DNA from 3 places in the Pseudoalteromonas aliena SW19 genome. Region 3 is predicted to be linked to each of the others. Evidence: predicted binding sites of a transcription regulator. Region 3 holds the regulator's gene; each other region holds the start of a gene.
The links. Region 3 encodes LexA, which represses DNA repair genes until DNA is damaged. Its sites were predicted from a motif close to TACTGTATNNNNATACAGTA; they were not measured.
Positions count from the first base shown of each region.

Region 1: a site for LexA is predicted at 1,740-1,759, ahead of PALI_RS12155 (YebG family protein). Genes of this name have one in related genera too.
Region 2: a site for LexA is predicted at 3,255-3,274, ahead of dinB (DNA polymerase IV). Genes of this name have one in related genera too.

Region 1 covers NZ_AQGU01000026.1:200,608-207,058, reverse strand. The annotation lists gene putP (sodium/proline symporter PutP) at 1-1,296, shown strand, start outside; gene PALI_RS12155 (YebG family protein) at 1,371-1,688, opposite strand; gene PALI_RS12150 (ComEA family DNA-binding protein) at 2,002-2,298, shown strand; gene PALI_RS12145 (DUF6170 family protein) at 2,408-2,710, opposite strand; gene dsbB (disulfide bond formation protein DsbB) at 2,716-3,234, opposite strand; gene fadR (fatty acid metabolism transcriptional regulator FadR) at 4,018-4,731, shown strand; gene PALI_RS12130 (peroxiredoxin) at 4,966-5,571, shown strand; gene PALI_RS12125 (TonB-dependent receptor) at 5,631-6,451, opposite strand, start outside.
Region 2 covers NZ_AQGU01000027.1:373,498-379,948, forward strand. The annotation lists gene PALI_RS15085 (hybrid sensor histidine kinase/response regulator) at 1-510, shown strand, start outside; gene PALI_RS15090 (fumarylacetoacetate hydrolase family protein) at 524-1,138, shown strand; gene PALI_RS15095 (aldo/keto reductase) at 1,394-2,446, opposite strand; gene PALI_RS15100 (acyl-CoA thioesterase) at 2,456-2,890, opposite strand; gene dinB (DNA polymerase IV) at 3,286-4,338, shown strand; gene PALI_RS15110 (M17 family metallopeptidase) at 4,469-6,004, shown strand; gene PALI_RS15115 (methyl-accepting chemotaxis protein) at 6,071-6,451, opposite strand, start outside.
Region 3 covers NZ_AQGU01000028.1:178,626-185,076, forward strand. The annotation lists gene PALI_RS16015 (endonuclease) at 1-302, opposite strand, end outside; gene PALI_RS16020 (hypothetical protein) at 388-1,095, opposite strand; gene PALI_RS16025 (hypothetical protein) at 1,730-2,110, shown strand; gene PALI_RS16030 (PaaI family thioesterase) at 2,121-2,561, opposite strand; gene PALI_RS16035 (M12 family metallo-peptidase) at 3,099-4,595, opposite strand; gene lexA (transcriptional repressor LexA) at 4,893-5,510, shown strand; gene coxB (cytochrome c oxidase subunit II) at 6,017-6,451, shown strand, end outside.

The DNA.
Region 1 (6,451 bases), on a different contig from region 3:
GGCCTACCTGGTGCAATGTTCGTAACTGGGTTTAGTAGTACGTGGATAGCAATTGGCTTAATTGCAGGTGCTTGGTTAAACTACTTTCTGGTAGCCCCTCGACTAAGAGTTTATACCGAAAAAGCAAATGACTCGATTACCATTCCAGATTACTTTTCTAATCGCTTTAATGATAAATCAAACTTATTACGTGTTGTTTCTGCTGTTGTGATTATTGTGTTCTTCACACTTTATACTTCTTCGGGAGTTGTTGCTGGCGGTAAATTATTTGAAAGCTCATTTGGCCTAAGCTATGAAATGGGTTTATACGTCACCACGGGTGTTGTTGTTTTGTATACTTTGTTTGGTGGATTTTTAGCTGTGAGCCTAACTGATTTTGTGCAAGGCTGTATCATGTTTATTGCGCTTATCTTAGTGCCTACTGTTGCCTACTCATTGCTAGAACAACCACTAGAATCGACCCTAAACAGTGTTAATCCAGATATGCTTAGTTGGATTGGTGCAGGCTCAACACTAGGTATTATTTCAGCAATGGCATGGGGATTAGGTTATTTTGGACAACCTCATATTATTGTCCGTTTTATGTCAGTACGCAGTGTTAAAGACATGCCAACGGCTCGTCGTATTGGTATGACATGGATGATTGTTGCCGCCGTTGGTGCTGTTGCTACAGGTATATTTGGTGCCGCATATACTTATGAAAATAACATTGTAGTGAAAGACCCTGAAACTATTTTCTTAATTCTTTCAGAGCTACTATTTCACCCTTTGATTGCTGGCTTTTTATTAGCTGCAATTTTAGCGGCTATTATGAGTACAATTTCTTCACAGTTATTAGTTAGTTCAAGCTCTTTGACAGAAGATTTATATAAAACATTTTTACGTAAAGATGCTAGCGATTTTGAATTGGTAACCGTTGGCCGAATTAGTGTAGCTATTGTGGCACTGTTCGCTATCTACTTAGCCTATGACCGAGATAGCTCTATTTTAGACTTAGTTAGTAATGCATGGGCAGGGTTTGGAGCTGCATTTGGTCCATTGGTGTTGTTTAGTCTTTATTGGAAACGTATGAACTTTGCTGGTGCTTTAGCCGGTATGCTGGTGGGTGCATTTACAGTACTTATTTGGATCTACGGTCCATTTACTATTGATGGCAAGAGCTTAAGTAGCTTTATGTATGAAATAGTACCTGGCTTTATTTTATCGAGTATTGCTATTGTCGCTGTAAGTTTAGTAACAAGTGAGCCTGCAGAAGATATAACAATATTATTTGATGAGGTAGAAAAAGAGCTTTAAATAGCTAATTTAAGTTGGATTAAGTGATAAAAAAGGGAGCAACTAAGTTGCTCCCTTTTTTATTTAATGCTTTTTTAGCTTACTTGTTTTTCGTCGCTATTTTTGATCGAAGCAACATTATCTGTTTTTTTACTTTTTTCTGAGACTTTAGCCGGCACAGGATCTTTTGCGCCTTTCAATACAGCCATAAAGTCATCTTTGCTCTTTGCTATTTCCAGGGCCAGTGACTCTATTTGTTGCTCACTTAACGGTACATCTACTTTTTCGAGCATTAGCTCAAGTGACTCTGCTATATCGAGCATTTTGTCATAGGCATCAGCTTCTTTTTTAGTAGTAAACGTCATGCGCTCAACTCCGTTTCGTTCTACAACATATTTAACAACAACAGCCATGATTTCTCCTGCAAGCTTGCGTGGCAATGTGGTTTATAAAAACCATTAGTTTACTGTTTTTATGTACAGTAATGGTTTGTGATGTAATTTGCAAGTTTCTCTTATTATTTTCAGTTCGTTCTAAATTTGACAAAAAACGGTAATTTTACTTTAGTTAAGCAATCACTTGTTTTACCCGCTGCATTACAGGATTTCGGATAGTAGTGATAATGCGCTTAGTTATTCTTTAAGTGACTAATTCTAGCACTTTATTTATTGAATGTTTCCTAAGCAAAATTTAAACAATGTTCGAACAGAATTCAAGGAAGCCAAAATGAAAATATTTAACAGCTTATTGCTTGTAAGTTTATTGTGTTTACTCCCTGCAACTAATATTTATGCTCAGTTATCTGAAATTACTCAACAGATACCGCAATTTGAAGCCATTAGTATAAATAAAGCAGATGCGAGTTTACTAACGAAATTACCAGGAATTGGCAATAAGAAAGCCGAGGCAATCGTTGAGTATAGAGATAAAAATGGTGAATTCACTTCTATAGATGATTTAACTAAAGTTAAGGGGATTGGTAAAAAGCTAATGACTAAGTTGGAGGGAAAAGTTAAGCTTTAAGTCCTATTAAACCGTATTGGCCTTTGACTAAATATATTTAATAATGTGTTAGTCGTGTTTGAGCTGTAAATAGGTTTTTTATTGTTAAACTAATAAGCATAAAGGGCGCTTAAGCGCCCTTATCATAATGTTTTAATGCTTCACTGAGATTTTTTTTAGCGAAGTTAATTTCTATTGGTGTTGTTAATAAGGGGTAGCAAAGTCCGCCAAGGATTAAAAATGGTATTAGGATCCAACCTTTAAATACTGTAAATATTAAAAATAGTGGGCTGAGTAACAACAATTTTATAATACGAAGCAATACGCGTTCAGAAGGTGAAAGCATCGTTAATGAATCAGCGATAACAGCTTGCCTGTCGCGTATTTTTAAATGCTTTAGTTCTGTAAGTTGACTAGAAAAAAAAGTAAACATAATGACTAAACCGTTCTTTTTAACATTAGGCGACCTGTTATTACGATAAAAAATGTAATAGCAAATAATCCAAATATAATTTCCATCCAAGCAGGCATACTCAAACCCGCAAACTGCCAATCTATATTTCCGCAATCACCCGTCGCTTGAAAAAAGTGAGGGATCCATTCATGCAAAGGCATAAACGACGGGAAGTTTGGCTCAAACTCGCAGCTAAATGCAAAAGGATCTGTGGTTGTTTGCATATCGATATGTTCGCGTGCGATTAAATAGCCCCAAATACTTGATACTCCCCAGATTGAATAGGCAATAACACGCGTTACTTTACTGTTTGGATTAATTGAGCCAACAATACCAGCTGCAAGCAATCCTAACACCGCAGTACGTTGATAAATACACATTATGCATGGCGCCAGCCCCATTTGGTATTGAAAGAATAGGGCAGTAACTTCAAGTAAAAAAACAATAGCGGTGAATAAAAGCCAGGGTGTACGTTGGGTGGGTAATTGCGCAAGCCAGTTCATAAAAATTCCACGTTTAAATAAAGCATTAGATTATGACTTAGGATAAAGTCTGCGGCAACAAAAAGGAAAGAAAGCGACCGAAGTAACTAAAATTAATGATCACTTGATACAACCCTAATTGACGCGGTGTGCTGTTCTACCAAGCCCCATTGATAACATAAGTCCTGCCATATCACTTTATAAGCCTATAGTAGGTACAGCTAAGGCCCACTGTAGCTAGCGCATGATATAGGGTAGTAGGATTAGGATGATAGTAGGATTAGGATGACACCCATTCTAATTATTAAGAATGAAATCAAGGCTGCAGAAGCATTGGGCAATAGGTGTCTGGTTGCATTTTGTAATAAGAGAACAGCTGAAATATTAATGACAAGTGTATCAGAAATCATTAATAGCGCTAAATCATTAACTAGGCAGGTTTCAGTTCAGTTGAAGTCCTTGCCTAACAAGAACCTAAATCAGGCGGCTAGCACTGTCGCACTTGTCACAAAATAGACGCAAAAACACCGCCAGCACGCCGCTGACTTGCGGTATTCATACATAGTTGTCCAGTGATGAGCCAGATTTTAATTTGATATGTTCTAATAGTTTGTTCAATTAAAAGTTATTATCATCCCTTTTATTGAGCCAAAAATCTTATGCTCTGCAGCAATCTTACCTTTGGTGTGTATGGTCACTTTGACTAATGTATATTACTTTACTTGTTAGTTGTGCATCGTCTGGTACAATCAGTCGGCTATTCATGTGAACAATAAGTTGTAGATTAATTCGAGTGGGAATTGAATGAGAATTTTTAAAGCCAAAAGTCCAGCAGGATTTGCTGAAGAATATATAGTTGAGTCTATTTGGAATGGTGATTTCCCTCCAGGTTCAATTCTACCTGCAGAACGGGAACTCTCAGAGTTAATTGGCGTAACAAGAACAACTTTACGTGAAGTATTACAACGTTTAGCACGTGATGGCTGGTTGACTATTCAACATGGTAAACCTACCAAAGTTAATAATTTTTGGGAAACATCTGGTTTAAATATTCTTGAGACCTTAGCGCGTTTAGATGAAGATAAAATGCCTGAGCTGACCGATCAACTTCTATCGGCAAGAACAAATATCAGTGCAATTTATACGCGTGCTGCAATTAAATTAAACCCAGAACGTGTGATTGAAATTTTATCACAAAGTGATGAATTAGAAGATACCGCTCAAGCCTTCTCTGATTACGATTACAAAGTGCATCACGAGCTGGCTGTTGCCGGTAACAATCGTATTTATGTATTAATACTAAATGGCTTTAGAGGCTTTTATTCAAAAATTGGTTGTCATTACTTTTCAGATGCAGGCACACGTGAACTTGCTCGCCAGTTTTATAAAGACCTAACGGTATTAGCGGAAAATAGAGAGCACGATGGTGCGATTTCGATGATGCGTAAATATGGACATCAAACAGGCGAAATTTGGCAGAGAATTCGTGGTGATATGCCATCGGATATAATGGACTAAACGCTTGAAAAAAACCTGCATTTGCAGGTTTTTTTGCATTTTAGATGTTTTAAATTATTGTTCGGTATTATCGATTGCGCACATCGTTAAATACGATTATCTTTTTTAAATATTTATATCTAATATACAGAATAATTATATATAGGTGCTATTGGTTTTTAACTTTTAGCGCCCATATATGTACCAGCATTGCAAAAGCAATTGATAACAAACTCAAAATATTTGGAGAATAAAATGGGTGTATTAGTAGGCCGCCAGGCACCAGACTTTACCGCTGCAGCTGTTCTTGGTAATGGTGAAATCGTAGATAGCTACAACCTTCATGAAACAATTAAAGGTAAAAAAGCAGTTATCTTCTTTTACCCACTAGATTTCACGTTTGTATGCCCTTCTGAACTTATTGCATTTGATAAGCGTTTTGAAGAGTTTCAAAAGCGTGGCGTAGAAGTAATTGGTGTTTCTATCGATTCACAATTCTCACATAACGCATGGCGTAACACGGCTGTTGCAGACGGCGGTATTGGTAAAGTTCAATACGCACTAGTTGCAGACGTTAAGCACGAGATTTGTAAAGCATACGACGTTGAGCATCCAGAAGCGGGTGTTGCATTTCGTGGTTCATTCTTAATCGACGAAGAAGGTAATGTACGTCACCAAGTAGTGAACGATTTACCACTAGGTCGTAACATCGATGAAATGCTTCGTATGGTTGACGCACTGACGTTCCACACTGAGCACGGTGAAGTATGCCCTGCTGGTTGGACTGAAGGTAAAAAAGGTATGGACGCAAGCCCTGAAGGCGTTGCTAAGTTCTTATCTGAAAATGAAGGCGATCTATAATTTAGCCTTTAATTTTAAATAAAAAAACCGCCAACTGGCGGTTTTTTATGTGTCTTTATTTAGAAAGATAAGCTTACTTTAGTATAGAAGTAACGGCCACGAGGATTGTGCACACCCGATGCATAACCGTATAAATCGCCATCTCCATCACCAATTGCAAATGGTGGTTCTTCATCAAATAAATTGTTAACACCGAGCGATATTTTAGCCGATTCAGTTATACGATATGAGGTTTGTAAATCAACCAATGTTTGTGAATCAATCATGCGTGATGTATTACTGTCAAAATCTAAATTACCGTCAAAGTCGATATCTGGCGTATCTTCAAATTCACCTACATAACTGATATTTACGTTGGTGTTAAACTCACCAATTTCCCAGTTAGTTGAGAAAATGAAGCGGTGTTCTGGGTAACCATATTCACCAGTGTAATCACGGCCATCTTTTTCAAACTTATCTTGATATGCCCACTCTAGATTAAATTTAAGTAAACCTAAGTCATCTAGAGAGTGATTATAGTTTGCTGAAACATCAACACCAGATACTTCCTGCGATGATAAGTTTTTAAATGTACTGTGTATTTTTTGTATTGTGCCCAAGCTTGCACCGCCAGTAGGCGCTAAACGAACACACACGGTACTATTTTGATTACCACATTCTGCAGCGTAAATAGGGCCAAATTCTTCTTCATCGATTTTGTTATCTTGAGTAATACTCCACACATCAACGCTTAAACCAAATTCCGCTGTAGGTGCCCAAATAAAGCCAACATTCCACGATTCAGACTCTTCTGGTTGTAAGTCTGCATTACCTGAAAACTCAATATTGTAATCGAGTGCGGTACAGTCTTTACCCGTTGCCTGACAGCGGTATGTGTCTA
Region 2 (6,451 bases), on a different contig from region 3:
ATGAAAGGGATACATGAGGAGCTGGCAGCACTTGGTTTTAATGATGTAATACCAAAGCCGGTTGATAGTGCCGCTTTATATCAATGCTTACAAGATTACTTAATGGCGCCAGAGCACGCGCCTAAAGCTAAAGATATAAACAGTGATAAAGGCTTAACAGAAAAAAAACAGCGTTTTTTACTTGTTGAAGATGACCATGATGCAGCGCAAATAACACAGTTGCTTTTAGAAAGTTTAGGTGTGGAAACCGTGATAGCATCGAGTTGTGCGCAATGTTTACAAATACTCAATCACGATCAGCAATTTAATAAAGTATTGTTAGATATGCACCTGCCTGATGGGCGAGGGGTTGATTTAGGCCAGCAAATTAATGAGCGTTACCCTGAGTTACGCTTGGTAATTGTAAGTGGTGCAGAGCCTGATCCTAAAGAGATAAAAGATTTAAATATTGACCATGTTTTACTAAAACCTATTAATTTGAGCTTACTTGAAACGCTTATTAGCTCATAGGGACATTATTTATATGCATTCAATAAAGTTAGTATCTGAAGAATTAACGCCATCAAAAGTAGTCTGTGTTGGTCGAAATTACACTGCGCACATTGCGGAGTTAAATAATGAAACACCAGATCAAATGGTGTTATTCAATAAGCCAAATAGTGCAATTACCACGCGATTAAATTCGGCTCATAACGGCGATACGCTGCACTATGAAACAGAGCTATGTTTTGTTGTAAAAAATAAAAAGTTTGTAGGTGTTGGGTTAGGCCTTGATTTAACTAAGCGTACAGTACAAAGTAAATTAAAAAATAAAGGACTCCCTTGGGAGCGAGCTAAAGCATTTGACGGCTCAGTTATTCTAACTAATTTTGTAGAGTTAACAGATGCAATGCAGCATTTTACGTTTGAGCTTAAAATTAATAATGCTGTTATTCAGCAAGGTGATACTCATTTTATGCTAAACGACCCAGAATCTATTTTACAAAATATCAGCGAGTTTATGAGCTTAGAAGATGGTGATGTGATCATGACAGGTACACCTTCTGGTGTAGGGGAGGTAACCGCGAAAAGTATTTTTGCTGTCGCGCTTTATGCCAATGATCAGTGTTTACTAGAGCATCACTGGCAAGCAAGTTAAATAGGTAACTAAACAGATAATTAAATATCATTTAATTATCTGTTTTAAATCAGCAGACTTACATTGGGGCGTATTGACCTGTCGTGACTGATTTTGCAGCATAAATACCAAACATGCGCTGCCCTTTGGGTTTTTTTTAGGGACGATTAACTCTTTGTTGCTCTCTTCTTACTTAGACTATAGATTACAAACCTCGCGCCGCGATTAAATCGTCCCTAGATTGAACAAATTTCAATCCACAAAGGTCAACAAGCCCTAATACGGCATCGGATTATTTCTAAAAATAGTATCAATGCCAGTTAGCACGTCATCACTTAGCGTAATATCAAATGCATCAATATCTTCTTTTAATTGCGCCATACTTGTTGCACCAATAATAGACGACGTTACACCGTCTACTTGATTACACCATGCGAGTGCAAGCTGTGCTGGCGTTATATTATTAGCATGCGCCAGCTCAACATATTGTTTAGTCGCTTGCTCTGCGTTTGGTGTATCTCTAAAAATACCGTTACGCTGCATAAAGGTCCAGCGAGAACCTTCTGGGCGAGCACCATTTAAGTATTTACCTGTTAATAAACCGGCGGCTAAAGGTGACCATGGTAAGTAAGCAATATCCTCATGCACACATTGCTCAATTAAATAGGGCCAATCTTTGGTATGCGCTAAGCTAAACTCGTTTTGAATAGATACCATACGAGGTAAATTATGCTCTTTTGCCAAGTTTAAAAATTGGCTTATCCCCCAAGGTGTGTCGTCAGATAAACCGCAGTGTTTAATTTTTCCGGCTTTTACGCAGTCGTTTAAACCTTCTAAAATATCCAGCATGCCAGCTTGATGTTCTTGTGTATTTACGTTTGTAAATTTAAGCATACCAGGCCATTGCCTACCAAAATGAGGCGTAGAGCGATTGGGCCAATGTAGCTGATATAAATCAATATAGTCTGTTTGTAAGCGTTTAAGTGACTCATCAACAGCTTCAATAACCGATTGACGAGTAATATTACCGCCGCCTCTCACCCACGATAAGCCATTTCCCGCTATTTTTGTGGCGAGAATTATATCGCTACGTTTTTGCTGATTACGTGAAAACCAGTCGCCAATAATTTGCTCTGTTTTTCCATATGTATCGGGAGAGGGCGGCACCGCATACATTTCGGCGGTATCAATAAAATTGACGCCTTTAGAGAGTGCGTAAGCTATTTGTTCATCGGCATCGCGCTGAGTATTTTGTAAACCCCAAGTCATACTGCCTAAACACACTCGAGATACGTCTACACCACTGCTACCAAGTGGACTATATTGCATAAAACTTCCTTAGTTATTAGGTTGAGCATGGGTGGTTAGAGCTGATAAAAGAGGCTCAGTAATTAGCGCTTTTTGCCCTGTTGTAAAGTCAAACATAACCACTTTTGAATTACCCGTAGTGGTTATCGCATTTTGTGCATGGCTAAATACAGTGTAATTCATCATAAAGCGATCTTCTTTAATGTCAGTGATGGTAACACCGACAGTAAGTGTATCTGGAAAAGTAACTGGGCGTTTATAGCGCACATTGTTTTCGCTTATAACTGGACCAATACCGCTTGGGGTAATTGTATCAAATAGGTTTATTTTGTTTAAAAAGTCTATTCGAGCTATTTCAAAATAACGTAAGTAAACCACGTTATTAACGTGTTGGAGGGCATCCATGTCAGCCCAAGCTACGGTAATATCAGTATGAATAGGATATTGATCTTTAAACGTTTGCATAAACTTATAGCTCTTAATTTTAAAGCACTTAGGTTATCAATATGAAGTTATGACCTCAAGGTAATTAATATGGCATTTTTAGCTAATCATTGTGCCTATTTAAATTAAGGTCTACAGTTATGTTATATAAATAGGAGAAACGCATATGCAACAAGTAGTTAATTGGGTTCTAGCATGTTTAATTTTTATTATGTCGTTTATTTGTTATGCAATGGGAAATCTCTCGGTAGGAGTGTGTTTACTTGCCGCAGGGTTTTTACTTGAATTTGCTTTTTGGCTGTATTGCTTTAAAAAAACGAGGCGATTTAAGCAGTCATTTTAGATTAGCTAGGCGCTTGCATATTAAAAGTGTTTGCATAATAATGACTGTATAAATAAACAGTTATTTTGTGGCGATGAAAAAGTTTATTCACATAGATATGGATTGTTTTTACGCCGCAGTAGAAATGCGCGACAATCCTGAGCTTGCTAATGTACCGTTGGCAATCGGCGGTAATAGCCGGCGAGGTGTACTTTCAACCGCTAATTACCTTGCTAGAGAATATGGTGTACGCTCTGCCATGTCTAATTACCATGCTAAACAATTATGCCCCGATTTAGTGATTGTATCCGGACGTATGGCTGTTTATAAAGAGGCCTCAAACCAAATACGCGAAGTATTTAACCACTACACAGATTTAATTGAGCCACTTTCCCTTGATGAAGCTTACCTTGATGTAACAAATAGTGCCGCCTGTAAAGGCAGTGCTACGCTTATTGCACAACAAATAAGAGCCGATATTTACAATGCAACTGGGCTGACTGCATCAGCAGGGATTGCGCCAATTAAGTTTATTGCCAAAATAGCGAGTGACGAAAATAAGCCCAACGGGCAATTTGTAGTATTACCCAATGAAGTTGATGGTTTTTTAGCGCAGTTACCACTGGGTAAAATTCCTGGGGTGGGGAAAGTAACGCTCGAAAAACTCAATTTAAAAGGGTTATACACCGGCAAAGATGTGCGCGAAAAAGGCGTAAATTGGATGCAGCAGCATGTAGGTAACTTTGGTGTTTCTCTTTATCAAAAGTGTGCGGGTGAATATGTTGGTAAAGTCTCTACCAATCGAATTAGAAAATCGTTAAGTGTTGAGCATACTTATGAATACAATAAAAACAGCTTACAAGAATGCCTAGAGCAACTCCCTAAGTTGTTAGAGGAGTTGAAGGTACGTTTAGATAAACAACAATTACAAAACAGAATTAATAAACTGAGCGTTAAAGTTAAATTTGCCAATTTTGTAGTGACTTCTGCGGATCAGGCATACCATCAATTAAACACTGAAATTTTTACTCAGTTACTAACTAAAGCTTATCAACGAGGTGTGCAGCAGCCAGTAAGGCTTTTAGGTCTTGGCGTGGGTATAAAAAACCAGCCAGAGCATAATTTACAGCTTAGTATTCTCGATTAAGTGGCAAAGCCTGTAACTGCAAGTTGCCAATAAACAAGCAATTAAACTAAATGCTTGTCGCAGCTTGCTGGTCTTCAATATTTAAATCGACGATAATAGAGGCTTATGTTTTTTAACAGGACCTTTATTTATGGCATATCCACAAGCCGTGTTGGCTCAGCCAGTAAGTGCTAGCCTTGAATGTACATCTCATGATGCATTAATCATTATCAGTGATGATTTTTCTCAATTACCAAACAATCCACTACGAGATGCTGTTTTAGCACAATCAAAAGTTGATTCTCGTATTGGTAAGCAAATTACTTTATTAGTAATTGAAAATAAAAGAGTGATTCTTGCGCCAACGGGTCCTTTAAATAGAGATTACGACGACGTACGCCGTTATTTTGATGCCGCTAAACTTGCAATTAACGAAGCGAAGGCGTCGGGCAGTGTTAATCCTGCATTATTTTTACCAAACTTAAATGCTGATAGCCGTTACCAACATGCGCTGGAAGTTGCTTATTTAGGTGCTTGCCAAGCATTGTGGCAGCCGTTAGAAGCACGTGAGTTTCATGGTGAGAGTATTGAACCTATAACAAATATCGGTTTAGTTGGCGCAAATGAGCAAACAATTAACGCTGTTAATGCAATTGCAGCAGGTCAATACGCTGCACGTGATTTGTGTGGTACTGAGCCTGAGCGTATGGCTCCACCACGCTTTGCTGATTACTGCGTTGATTTATTTAAAGGCTCAAATATTGCCGTTGACGTGATTGATGATATTGCAGCGATTGATAAAAATTACCCAATGTTAAGCACTGTTGCTCGTGCATCGTACGCTGTAGAGCGCCATCATCCACGCGTTGTTAAGCTTGAATATGTACCAAGTGGCGAAATTACGCGAACACTTATGTTTGTTGGTAAAGGCCTGGTGTATGACACAGGTGGTGCCGATTTAAAAGTAGGCGGTTATATGGCAGGTATGAGCCGCGATAAAGGTGGCGCAGCATCTGTTGCGGGCTTTATGAAAGCCGTTGCTGATTTTCAGCCTAAAGGCGTTAAAGTCATCGCTTATTTAGCCGTTGTTCGTAATTCTATTGGTTCGGATTGTTTTGTACCAGATGAAATTATCACTAGCCGCGAAGGTATACGTGTACGTATTGGTAATACCGATGCAGAAGGGCGCTTAGCAATGGGCGACTTACTTAGTGAAATGAAAGATTTGGCTAAGGGTGAAATCAATCCAACGCTATTTACTGTGGCTACATTAACAGGCCACGCAGCTCGTGCAATGGGACCTTATGGAGCTTATGTTGAAAATGGTCCTGCTCGTAGCGCTGGTATTTCACGTCAAATAGCTGACTGTGGTGACCTATGGGCCGATGGCGCAGAAGTATCGCGCTCACGCCGTGAAGATTACGACTTTATCAAACCGCGCACACTTGCTGACGATGTACTCTCTAGTAATAACGCAGCGTCTGCAGTTACTGCGCGTGGGCATCAATTTCCGATGGCATTTATGGCTATTGTTGGCGGATTAGATAAGCATGGTAACGACTCTGAACAACCTCTGCCTTATGTACATATGGATATTGCGGGTAGCGGTGTTGAAGGTGGTGATTGGCAGCACGGTAAACCAACGGCTGCATCAGTGACGAGCTTATTTGCTCTTTATTGTTTGTAGTTGTAAACCAGCTTTAATTTAGCACGTAAAAAAGCCCTGTTTTCAGGGCTTTTTATTATTTAAAAATCAATCTAACTTAAATCGTTTAACAACAGTTGATAGCGATATGCTACTTTGTTTTAGCTTATTACTAGCGCCTGTTAGCTGTTTGGTATTATCAAGCGATTCGCTTGTTGAATGGGATAAGTCGTTAATACGTAAATTAACCTCATCGGCGGCTTGTGTTTGTTGCTCTGTAGCGCGTGCTATCTGGCTATTCATTTCAGTGATCACTGATACCAGTCTTTCTATTTCATCTAGTGAAGTATTTGCTGACGATGCTTGCTCAACCGTTGACAGTGAAAGCGTTTGGCTTGATTTTACAGCTTCTACAGCGGCTTTAGCACCTTCTTGTAATTTTGTTATCATTGTTTGAATTTCATCAGTGCTTTGCCCTGTGCGACTCGC
Region 3 (6,451 bases):
CATTGTAGCTGATGGCCAAACTCCCACGCTGGCACAATATGCTCCCATTCAATACGTAACGCTCGCACGTTTACTTTACCTGAGCGGGTAAGTGTATTTCGAGGAACATAGCCACAATTAGTGGGATCGGGAACAAGTTTTTTGCCTTGCTTTTTAATATCACAACCGCAATAAATACTTTTAGCGTCTTTAGGTAGGGTTTTAATTAAATGTTTTTTAGCCGTTGAAAAGCGAGTAAATTGTTCGCCTGATACCGAAGCGCACAGAAAACAAGCCAATAAGGCCAGAATAAATCGGGTCATATCCATCACATACGTGAACTACAGGAGCTGATAGTCTAAAGCTTTGAAGGTAAAACTTAAAGACTATAAAAATTAAGGTGTTATTTTAGTTTCTAATACGTGTTAATCGTTTAACCCTGAAGCTTTGTATCAATAACATAACCCCACTTAGGCAAAAAAGTACGCTGGTTGCCGAAAAGCTAATCAGCAGTGGGTTATTAAAGTCTTCTCGCTGATCGTAATCCATAATGTGTAACATCCAAAAAAAGTCAAATATTCGCCATATTGTGCTGCGAATGGTAACAACTTTACCGTTATTGGCTGATAAATACAGTGTTGTGTTAAAGGTATCGTTAAATTGTACTTGCCAGATATCTTTTTTATAGCCTACTTCTCTTGAGCCTTGTTTTAAAAAGATTGTGCTCATTGGTTCGGCATTAATGAGTAGGTGAGCCTTGGCATTTTCGGTAATTTGTATTTTAGTTGGCGCTTCAAAAGGGCGACCTGTTATGCCGTTAAAGCTGTGTGGTTCACTTTTGCTGATGACGGTAATAAGAGGGGTTGTTAAAAAATTTTCAAAGATAATTTGTGTTGGATTTTTTACCTGAGATGTAATGTTGTCAAGTGATGCAACATAATCAGTTTGCGTAAATGGATTATTTAGAGTGCGTGTTGCTAGATGTTTACCATGAACTTTTTCAAGAGGGATGGCACTCATGACTAAGCCGCCTAATAGCCAAGCTAAAATTTGTAATGCGAGTAAATAACCGAGCCATTTATGTAGTTTTCGAGCGGGCTTAAATGTTTTTTTCATGTGCTTCTATCTTATTATTGTTGTTGGCTAGTTTAATATACTGCAACGGTAAATAACTGCGACATAATGTCGCAGTTTATGTTTATAAAACAATCTAAAATATAGCTATAGTAACCGTTAAAAAATAGAGTTCTTCTTAGGGCGTATTGACCTGTCGTGATTGATTTTGCAGCAGTGTGCTTGGTATTTAAGTAAGGCAGAGCCTATGATGTGTGGTTATTCCCCATAAATAGGCGATAACGCAGCATAAATACCAAACATGCGCTGCCCTTTGGGTTCTTTCTAGGGACGATTAACTCTTTGTTGCTCGGTTTTTACTTAGCCCACTAGGCTACAAACCTCGCGCCGCGATTGAATCGCCCCTAATTTGAACAAATTTAATCCACAAAGGTCAACATGCCCTAATTAATGGCTATTTTTAATTATTATTGTAAGCACATGTTCGATATTTTTAGATGTTGAGTTGAGGCTAAAAAATCAAAAGGTATGTACTAAAAGGAAGAATAAACTGCTAATAAACATTTAAAGTAGCTACTCACTATATAAAATAGCGAATACTGCATAGTTGATTTGGTATAAAAGGGAAACTGCGTTAAAGTTTGCAATGTAATCATTAGAGGATAAATACGAAACGATGTCGGAAATTCAATTTTTAAATGTAGATCTAGAGCTTGAGTCAAAGCAAGATATTAGTGTGCTTGTGGCAGATCTAAAAAAGGTCGCTACGATTTTACATCATGACAAAGACGAATACCGTCATTTAGCACGTATTGAAGCGACAGGTGAAGTAAGTACTCCAGATAAAGCAATAAATCACTTATGTGAGCTTATTGAATCGTGTTCGCGTAATGCGTTAAAGCAGTGGTTAAGCTGCTCGCGTAGAACGTTTGATATTGGTTTTGAATCAGGCAGCACGCCTAAATGTTTTAATCAAGCTTTAGACGCAGATACATTATTGCGTATATCTGCGATTGGTGCAGGTATGGAAATTACAATTTATCCAATTGAAAAATAATACCAACTAATTATCTTCGGTCCACCACTGCTGCGGTCATTTTTGATACGCAGCACAGCTCATTGCGGCTGTTGGTAATTTTTATCTCCCAAACCGAGCTACGCTTACCTATATGAAATGCTTTTGCTGTGGCTGTTAAAGTACCGTTGCGAGATGCTTTTAAATGACTGGCGCTAATTTCTTGCCCAACACAATAAAACTTAGTGAAGTCGACTACAAAGTTAGCTGCATAACTTGCTACCGTTTCGGCAAGCACTACATTGGCGCCGCCATGTACCATACCCATTGGATTGTGGTGCTCAGGTATGGCTGGCATGGTTGCTACTAAATAGTCTTCACCAATTTCAGATATTTCAATGCCCATGGTTTTCATGAGTGTGCCTTGGCCACTAATGCCTTCGTCTAGTTGTTTGCAAAACTCTAAAGTAATAGGTTGATACCAAATACTCATAACCGCTCCTTCTAATTGGTATTTAACCAGAGTTCAGGTTACTTAACCTGAGATCTGGATAATAAATCTATCTCAAGCTGCTATTTTCAGCGCTAACTACGTTGAACTTACTTGCAATAGGCCAGCTATTGACGCGCAAGTTTGCCTTGTTTTCACTGAAAATCTCTGGCTAGAGAAAAATAAATTTAAATATCACTATGATTCAATATATTAGTAAATATCTTAACCAGAGTTCAGGCTACTTAAAATATCGTTTAAATTTTCATAAATTTAAGATTATCATAAGGCTAAATTGAATGTTTGTCGTGCGAAACAGCCATTAACAACTTTAGATAATGTTGTTATTCGTAAAAAGGGTGATTATAAAGCTGAGTAATGGCGATTTATAATTAAGCGAAGTGAGTGACATTTGTAAAATGTGAATTTGCTTTAAACTAAGTTTAATACCAATTGCATTAAATTAATGATCATGTTTTTAATAAAATTGGTATAAGCAAGTCGCCATACCTTGACGCTTGCTTACATTAGCTATATTTTTTATTGGTAACTAGCGACTAGTTCTACATTATTAAAGGCATTAAAACCTTTGAGCATAATAGAGTAATTACCAGTACGAGTATCGCTACAACTTTCGCTATTTCCGTTTTTATAAGGACGGCAATCAAAGTTATTACTCGATGCAATTGCGTTGTATTTTACATGTAGATCAACATCACCACTACCACCTGAGGTTGTGAATGTAACTTGCGTCGCCCCATTTGGCACTGCAAAAGTAAACAACTGTTCGCTATTTCTAGCGCCACTAACTGTAATCGGTTGATTATTTTGTAGTACATTATCATTTGTTGGCGGGGGGGTTGAAGATCTAAAGTTTGCAATAGTTGGATTTGTTAAATTTAATACTCTTGCATTGTCATGTTCTGCTAAAGTTCCCATTACATCACCATTGTATGATTTGTTTGGGTTCGACCAGTAATTAATGCGGGTACAATTATTGGTGCAATTATACGCCATTACTGAACGCCATTGCGATTGAGGTTGCTGATAGCCATGTCCAAATGAATATGGAGATGTTGATGGATCGTTTTCAGGGTTATGACGAGCGCCTTGTAAATGTCCAATTTCATGACCAAAAGAGTAATAACCCGTTGCACAGTCATAATCGACCATAGCAAAAGCGCTATTCGCATTTGCACCAATGGCTTTTGCCTGACCACAGTAGCCGTTTACATCATTCACTAATATGACTACATCAGCACCGTATTGATCGCGTAATGTATGGGCTTCATCCATATAGCCATCATTTTTAGCGGCTAAGCGGTTTAAATCAGTCCCTGAGTTTGTAGCTTCAGTGTAATTAATTTGGCTTACATGAGCTACGCTAACAACAGCGTTAACGCCTGAGTTTTGATAACCTTGGTTGGTCTCGACAACAGCAAGATCAATTAAGCTATTTATATCCCCCGATTTTTGCGCAGCTGCAGGCGTATATAAAACTAATAAGCTAATATCGCTTTGTGCATTGCTAGCCATTGCTGTTTGGTAATTTTGTGCCGTTAAAATTTGCTCACTGATTGAAGCTATGTTGCTATTGCTAGATTGCTTATAATCGGGTGCATGCTCAGCAGGTTGTTTTGCTGGATCCAGTTCAATGAAGTTATGACCAGAGTGTTTATTTGGTTGTAATTTGTAAACATGTTCGCCTACTTTTACCGTACCAGAAATCCCTTTTTCCGATTTGATGAGTGTAACTTCGTCACCATCTAAGCTTTTACCAACCCAAATTAGACTACCTGTTGCTGATGAGCTTGTTGTGCTTTTAATAAACTCAATATTATTACCTTTAATAGGTAAGAAAAAAGCATCTGTGTTGCTGCTTAGTTCAAAAAGTGGTTGCCCAAATTGAGATTGAGTACTTGCTTGTGCAGTCATGCTTTGTGAAATGTTAGAGTATTGAACTTCAAAAAGTGGAACTTGAGCGTGCGTATAACCACTGAACAGTAGGCCAATAAATAATGGTGAGTATTTTTTCATTTGATAATCCTTTTGAATTTATTTTGTTCTTATAAAGTGTACATGTTAATAAGCTGTTTTCAACCCATTAACATTGAGGTGTGTTTAATATGACTATTATTGTAAATATAAAAATACACTTGTTTAATTTATGTAACCAGATTTTGTTTTTGTAAGTGTGAAAGGGGATTTATTAATTATGAAAAACAAACGCTATTAGCTGGTAATCGCATAGTTTGTTTAGCTTAATTTAAATTTGCGATTTTTATTTAACTGTATATACTCACAGTTAAATGTACTGTATGGAAAACCAGTTATATGCGACCATTAACGAAGCGCCAAGCTCAAATACTCGAATTAGTTAAAGTTTTTATTAAAGACACTGGTATGCCCCCTACACGTGCAGAGATTGCACAAACACTAGGTTTTAAAAGTGCCAATGCTGCAGAAGAGCATCTAAAAGCACTTGCAAAAAAAGGTGTTATTAAAATGAAGCCAGGCGCAAGCCGAGGTATTCAACTTGTTGAAGAAGAAGAACCTGAGCAATTAGGTTTGCCTCTAATTGGCCGAGTAGCGGCCGGTGAGCCTATTTTGGCGCAAGAGCATGTTGAAAGTCATTGTAAAATTGATCCATTAATGTTTAAACCTGCTGCCGATTTTTTACTGCGTGTTAACGGTATGAGCATGAAAGATATAGGTATTATGGATGGCGACTTATTGGCGGTGCATAAAACTCAAGTTGCTGAAAATGGGCAAGTTGTAGTTGCACGTGTTGATGATGATGTAACTGTAAAGCGCTTTGAAAAAGCAGGTCGAAAAGTACTGCTGCATGCTGAAAATGATGATTTTTCAGCAATTGAAGTCGATTTAGAAAACGAATCTTTTAATATTGAAGGTTTGGCTGTTGGGGTTATTCGTAACGCTGATTGGATGTAATACCAATTTTAGTAAAAACATGATCATTCTAGCGCATTAAATAACTCACTAATTTAATGCAGTGTTAAATTACTGATTTTATAAATGCGTGCTTTTTAGTACGCATTTTTAGTTACAAGGCTCCTTACTAAATAATTTTTATTGCACTCCTCTTTTATCCCCTTATGTTATTTGTAACCCCTATCAAAACTCAGTTCGCATCATTTTAAAATTTTAAAAGTGACATGTTTTTTTGCTAATCCGTTAATATCATTTGTTTAATTTTCATACTAAAACTTGCTTGTTGGTTAATCTTTAGCTAATTATTAATGGGCTGGGCTAACAGTAACTCATTGTTTTTAGTTTTGAGAATACACATATTTACAATAAAACCTTGGTTAGCGCAGTGTAATACCTATTGTTTAATAAGGACGAGGGTATTAATACAAAAATAAAAATAACGAATTGGCGTTTAAGCCGTATGCCTCTTCGCTTTGCACTCGCAACAGCATCAAAGGAGTCGTCACATGGGTAAATTGAGCTCTACCTTGTGGCTTATACTGTTTGTTTTTCCGCAGCAAGTGTTGGCAAATAGCCAATTTAATATGCGTAAAGGCGTAACTGATATAAGTAATAATGTTTATCAGCTGCACATGACTATATTTTTCATATGTTGTGTGATTGGGGTAATCGTGTTTGCCATTATGTTTTGGGCACTCATTCATCACCGCAAATCTAAAGGAGCAGTGCCTGCTCAATTTCACGAAAGCACGAAAGTAGAAATACTTTGGACTGCTATTCCGTTTGTTATTTTAATTGCTATGGCTATACCGGCCACTAAAACTCTAATTGCAATGGAAGATGCCAGTAAGGCTGATCTCACTATTAAAATTACAGGATCGCAATGGAAATGGCATTACGAATACATGGGTGAAGACGTTGAGTTTTACTCAATGCTTTCT